DNA from 2 places in the Ornithinibacillus proteolyticus genome. Region 1 is predicted to be linked to the other one. Evidence: riboswitches for the same ligand, from Rfam matches in the RefSeq annotation. Region 1 holds a riboswitch; the other holds the start of a gene.
What was found. Region 1 has a riboswitch for thiamine pyrophosphate ahead of thiW (energy coupling factor transporter S component ThiW). Riboswitches for the same ligand answer to the same signal wherever they lie in the genome.
Positions count from the first base shown of each region.

Region 2: linked by a shared signal. The riboswitch ahead of AAIB49_RS03595 (YkoF family thiamine/hydroxymethylpyrimidine-binding protein) and the one ahead of thiW (energy coupling factor transporter S component ThiW) in region 1 are both predicted to bind thiamine pyrophosphate.

Region 1 covers NZ_JBCPXV010000009.1:56,545-59,963, forward strand. The annotation lists gene thiD (bifunctional hydroxymethylpyrimidine kinase/phosphomethylpyrimidine kinase) at 1-778, opposite strand, end outside; gene tenA (thiaminase II) at 775-1,464, opposite strand; TPP riboswitch at 1,528-1,628, opposite strand; gene thiW (energy coupling factor transporter S component ThiW) at 1,643-2,143, opposite strand; TPP riboswitch at 2,226-2,332, opposite strand; gene AAIB49_RS06455 (zinc metallopeptidase) at 3,088-3,419, shown strand, end outside.
Region 2 covers NZ_JBCPXV010000004.1:51,723-55,141, reverse strand. The annotation lists gene AAIB49_RS03600 (EAL and HDOD domain-containing protein) at 1-1,141, opposite strand, end outside; TPP riboswitch at 1,564-1,666, shown strand; gene AAIB49_RS03595 (YkoF family thiamine/hydroxymethylpyrimidine-binding protein) at 1,764-2,354, shown strand; gene AAIB49_RS03590 (ECF transporter S component) at 2,366-2,971, shown strand; gene AAIB49_RS03585 (ABC transporter ATP-binding protein) at 2,943-3,419, shown strand, end outside.

The sequences.
Region 1 (3,419 bases):
CCCAGTGATTAGTAGGGCCATTACCAGCTCCTAGATTAGATGCGTGCTTGATAGCTAGCGTGATAAAATGTTTTGCTTTTTCAACCGCAGCAACTAAGGAATCCCCTTTGCTTAAATAGGCAGTAATGGCTGCCGAATACGTACATCCTGTGCCGTGGGTGTTTTTACTAGGTATTCGCTCTGCAGCAAAGGAATAGAAACGCTCTCCATCGTACAGAAAATCAATTGCTTCCTCTTGTAAATGCCCACCTTTTATTAATGCGGCTTTAGCACCTAACTCATGAACAATAATTGTAGCGGCTTTTTTCATGTCTTCTAGAGAAGTAATTTTCTCCCCAGTTAAATATTCTGCCTCTGGTATATTTGGTGTGACGACTGATGTTAATGGTAGTAGTTGTTCTCTTAAAAAATCACGTGCAGTGCTTTCAATTAGAGTATCTCCACTTGTTGCAACCATAACAGGATCCATAACATAAGGAGCATCGAGGTTGCTAAGTTGATTGGCAATGATTCTCATCATATCGACAGTAGCAAGCATACCAGTCTTAAAGGCGTGAATAGGCATATCAGATATCACAGATTCCAGCTGTTGTTCAATCATATCCAATGGAATGTGGTGAATCGCTTGCACGCCAGTTGTGTTTTGGGCAACAACCGAGGTAATGACGGACATTCCATAGCTCTGTAACTCTTGAAATGTTTTCAAATCAGCATGGATACCTGCACCCCCACTTGGATCGGTTCCTGCGATCGTTAGTGCACATGGGACTTGTGTCATATCCGCTTCACTACCTTTCCTGAAGGCCACTCTTCGCACGTATAAGCCATTTCCCAAAATGCTAATTCAAGCTCACAGCTTTTACGAAAGGCATCACGTATGCGGTTCTTTTCAGAAGGAGACGCCTCTATGGCAAGGTTATCTAATCGTTCACGCATTTCTGTTGTGGTACTCCTCGTACGAGCATCACTATAAAAGGTAATCCATTGATAAAAAGGATGATCTGGTGTTGGCTGATACGTCTTCATTAATTCGTCGCCAATTTCTAAATAGGTCCATGGGCAAGGTAGTAAGGCCCCTAATATTTCGCCCATAGAACCGGTATGTGCATGGTACAGCATATGTTTTATATAATGGTCGGCAGTCGGTGGTAGTGGGTGTCCTTGGAGGGACTCATAAGGAACACCAATGTACTCACAAAAATTATGATGCGGATGAATCTCATCTTTTAATATAAACTCCATTTTATTGAAGAAATATCGTATATCATCCCGGCTTGAGGATTTAGACGCAGCTAGCCCATAAATTTTCATGAATGCATTAAGGTACTCGAAGTCTGCCTTAATATAATGAGCGATTGCTTCCTTTGGGATATCGCCCTCTCCAATTCCTTTAACAAAGGGATGGTCAAAAATAAGTTGAAATATATCATTGTTTTCTTCTCGTAATGATTCTGTGAATAACATGGATAAACTCCTCCTTAGAATGCGAAAGCTACTAGGAGAGTACCGTAGATATGTGAGGAATATATGCGGCCTCAACTACTTCCCTTCGCTAGCATTACCTAGATCAGGTTAATAAGGGACAAAGGATATACCTTATCTCAGCAAAAGCGCCCCTAGTAGTTTTCAGTGTTTAGTTAATTTACCTTTTCAAATGAATCGAGCGTACATTTTCTAGCTTAGTAATGTGAGATACAACGAACCAACCGAGTATAGCCCCTGGTAAACTACTTACAAGAAACGCTGGCATAAAGGCAAAAGCGCCAGTAGCATTTCCCATAAATAGGTAAGCGAAAGGGACGGAAGCTAATGCTCCGATTACCCCACTTCCGACTCCTTCCCCGATAACTGCCAAACCTATTCTTCCTGACTTTTTATATAAGTAACCAGCTAAAAAGGCACCAATCATACCACCTGGAAAGGCGAGTATGGTTCCGAGTCCGAGTACATTACGAAGCAGGCCAATCATAAAAGCTACAATTACTGCTGGACCTGGTCCAAGAAGAACACCTGTAAGAACATTTATTGCATGCTGCATAGGGTAGGCTCGTGCTACCCCTGCTGGAAACCAAATAAGCTGAGCAGTAACGGTTCCAATAGCTATCAAGACAGCCATCGTTGTAATGAGACGAGTTTTATTCATCGTTCCTCCTTTCTGTAAGGGACACAAAAAAAGCCAGACCCATAGAAGGACCTAGCTTAATTGATTGAGATTAATAGATTGACTAGTCGTCATACTACTTCCCTCCGCTGGTACTAACCAGATCAGGTCCATAAGGGTCGGAAAAATCTATTCCTCTCAGCCCACATTAGGGCGCCCCTAGTAGTTTTACTATTCATTTGTCATGAATCACTTTAATCATATCAAATGAAAAAGCATTTGTCACTGTAGTACTTGTTTTTAGGTGTAGAGAAGATGGGGTTCATAGTGCATGCAAGGTATATTTGGGGGCGTTTTGGTGAAAGAGAGTAAAAGTTAACAGGTGGAGAGTGTCGGTGCCCATTTTTGGCAGGAGGAGAAGGGAAAGGTAACAGAGTTGTAATGTCAGTGCCCATTTTTGGCAGGAGGAGCCGGAAAAGGTAACAGAGAGAGTGTGTCAGTGCCCTTTTATGGTAGAGGAAGCTGGAAAAGGTAACAGAGGGAGAGTATCAATGCCCTTTTTTGGCAGAAGGTTCAGGAAAAGGTAACAGAGGAGGAATGTCAGTGCCCTTTTATGGTAGAAGGAGCCGGAAAAGGTAACAGAGGGGGATAATCAGTACCCTTTTCCAGCTGAACGAGAATAAAAAGATAACAGAGAGAGGCTATCATTACCCTTATCCCATCCGAAAAAGGTAACGGAAAAAGTGTATCAAATTTATAGATTAAATAATTTTTTTTAGTTCATATTCAGTTCATATTTGTTTTTTATACTAATGATATACCCAGAAGATATAATTTTTTTCGTGTTTGTGCAACAAAACACAAACTTATTTCGTATATATATATTGAAAAACAATTCTAATAAGTATAAATCTGGGATGATATTGGCAAGTCTTATAGAAAATGAGACACATCTAGGGGGAATTGTCGTGTTTTTATTTCATCCAATGGATTTTTTAATACTCATTGCTTTTGGACTTGCGCTATGGGCGCAATCTAGTGTACAAGGAAATTTTAAAAAGGGTTCCAAAATAAAGGCCTCCTCTAACATGACAGGTGTAGAGGTTGCGAGAAGAATATTAGACAGTGAGGGGCTTTCTGATGTAAGAATCGAACTCTCTAGACGAGGAACACTTTCCGATCACTATGATCCAACTGCTAAAGTAATTCGATTATCGGAACCGGTTTATCGAGGGAATTCAATTGCATCCCTTTCTGTTGCCGCACATGAAGTTGGTCATGCCATTCAGCATGCGAATCATTATTCGATGTTAGTACT
Region 2 (3,419 bases), on a different contig from region 1:
ATGCATCCATTTTGGACCATTCTCCTTTTTCCGCAGCACAAACTAAGTTTTTTACAGAAGTTAATGAGGTTTCTTTCCCTAATAATGTATCTTTAATAACCTGCTCGAGAGGAAGATTCTTCAAGATATGAATTAAAGGTTGCTTATAAATCGTATCTACTAATGAAAAGAGACCCGTTAAAAATAATCTTGAACTATCTTTACGATTACCTATGTGAAGTGCTATTAATTCACTCGCCTTTGCTCTTGTTAAACTAAGTTTTATGACTTCTTCTGTTAACCGATCTGATTTATCGTATCGTTCTCGAAATGATATGACATAGATCCATTTTCTAAGTTCGATTAGGCCCAATAATACGATGGATTGTTTAATAGATTTAATCTCATACACGAGTCCGATGGCTGGGGAATTAAGTAATCGTAATAGTTTATAGGAAAGGGACACATCGGACTCAATATATTGTGTAATTTTATCAATATCTGGTTCTTCCTTAGAAAGCTCCGAGATAAGAATGAATAGGTTATGGTGCAGTACAGGTAAGTCTCTCGTCGACAAGGTGACAGGTTTACTGAAGAAGTACCCTTGAAAATATGTATAACCATCTTTTACGCACTGTTCATATTCTTCTCTTGTCTCCACCTTTTCAGCTAGAAAGACAATGGATGTATCCTGAAGACGATTCATAATTCTTAGCTGTTCCGTTCTACTTGTTTTTTGAATATCAATTTTTATAATATCTGCTAAATGAATAAGCTTATGGAAATTCTCATCTTCTTCCCTACATTCAAAGTCATCCAATGCTATTCTGTACCCTAGTTTTTTTAAATTTTGACAGGTTTCTATGATTTGATCTGTCGGCCTAACCGATTCTAATACTTCAATTACCATTAGTTCAGGCTGCAAAAATGTAGGAATAGTATTTTCTAATAAAGTCTCAGTAAAATTAATGAAACAGGGTTTTCCTTCTGAAAGGTCATTAATACCAAACTGTAAAAAGCTATTAATCACTTCAGAGGTGGCATGATTATCATTCCCCGCCAAATATACATTCTCACGTTGGTTATCCCTATATAATAATTCGTAAGCAAACACTTCAAGCTTTTTATTTAAAATTGGTTGCCGTGCTACATATACTTCCATATTCCCACCTCATAAATACGAAATCCTAGTTGAATAATACCATATTACTGTCAAAAACAGACAAAATTTAAGGGTATTTCCCCAATATTATCAATTTTACTTTTTTTCAAACGATTATGCATTACTTGAAATTATGTAAACGGTAGACACTATATCATCAATAGAATACGTTCTCTTTTCCATCCCCTTTCTTTTTTGCAAATACCCGCAACCTCAATTATACAATTTTATAATTTAATTACAAAATATTCATAATATCATGCTTGACTAATTCAATTATCGTGGAATGCAATAATATAAATGTTTTTTACAGCATTAGATCCTACTATTAATAAGTGGTAATCACTTTTTAGGCTAAAAGTCCCCCTTTACATTCGGTCCATATTTGTTTATAGTGTTTTTGTAACATAATTGCATATTATCGTTTGCACTAGGGGAGCTACTTTAAGTGGCTGAGAAGACATTGTCTGACCCTTATAACCCGATCTAGATAATACTAGCGTGGGGAAGTGTAGTTGGCCTTATGTTGTTCTTTTTTGATACTTTTGAACTCCTATACATAACCAAACTGCATTCCCACGGGATGCAGTTTTTTTGTTGCAAAAATTTTGAGGAGGAATTTATGATGAATAACGCTTGTGGTACAAGTAGAATTGCGGGTTGTCAGTTTACGCTTTTCCCAATGAGCAATCAGTTTGTAGAAATTATACTTACAGCTTTAGAAGAGGTGGATACATCAAAGGTATGGAAGGATACAGATGATGTTAGTACTTGTATACGTGGAAAGATGGTCCATATTTTTGATGTAACAAAAGCCATCTTCTTACACGCAGCAAAAACAGGGGAACATGTAGCAATGAGTGGTACTTTTTCAATTGGCTGTCCTGGAGATACTGATGCAGATGTCTATATGGATGAAACAGAAGAACCATTAAACGAAGAGCTTAGTGCTTCCATAACGCAACAGGCAGGCTGTAAATTTGCCTTATACCCATTGGGGAGAGAGGACTATATGGATACAATTTATCAACAAATTGATCTATCGAAGTCACGTGGCGTTACAGTAAGTGGAAGCCACTACGCAACACGCTTGGATGGCGATGTACATGCTATTTTCCGTACGATGCAGGAGGCCTTTCAACAAGTTCAAGAAGAGGTATCTCATGTAACCATGACGTTCACCATTAGTGCAAATAGTCCATCCAATAAATAAGGAGTAATGTCATGTCTAAAAAATGGAATTTAAAAGAAATTATATTAATGTCAATTTTAGGGGTTGTATTTGGGATTATCTATCTCTTGTTCTTTTTTGTAGGTCAAGGAATTACAACCTTACTTACCCCCTTGGGATTAGGTCCCTTAGGGTACGAATTTATTTTTGGTATTTGGTTCATTGTATCCATAATAGCTGCCTATATTATTCGAAAACCTGGTGTCGCATTAACCGCCGAGGTCATTGCAGCTGTTGTAGAAGTATTAATGGGAACTACCGCTGGTCCTACACTTATTCTGTCCGGCTTTATTCAAGGATTAGGTGCAGAGTTAGCATTTGCTTTAACAGGTTGGCGTAAATATACGTTACCAGTACTTATGCTTTCAGGAGTAACTGCTGCCTGTGTGAGCTTTGGCTATCATTTATTTGCCTCAGGGATTATAGCATTAGAAAGTTGGATTATTATTGCTTCTTTAATCATTCGAATTATTAGTGGTGCTATTCTGGCTGGGATATTAGGTAAATGGATTGGAGATCAACTGGCTAAAACTGGTGTATTAAGAGGCTATGCATTAGGAAAGGAATTACGTGAAAAACGTGAATCAAAAGTTGTATAACGAAGCAATCCAACCGTTAATCCAACTAAATAACTTTAGTCTTTGGTACGAAAATAAAGAGCAATCTCCAGTCTTAAACGATTTAACATTTTCTATCTATTCTAATCAAATTGCATTATTAATGGGGACTAGTGGTTCGGGAAAAAGTAGCCTCGCACTATGCTTAAATGGGATTTATCCTGAGGCAGTTGAAGGAATTTCTTCTGGTGATATCTATTTTGAAGGAAATCATATAACGAATTATGCCAAGGGAGAATTATCCCAGTATATTGGGATTGTATTCCAAGACCCAGAAAGTCAGTTTTGCATGCTTACTGTTGAAGACGAACTAGCCTTTACATTAGAAAATAAGAAGATACCTTCAAAGGAAATGCCTAATCGCATTAAAAAAATTCTTCAACTAATGAAGATGGAAAGCTACATGAAAAGAAACCTTCATGAACTATCT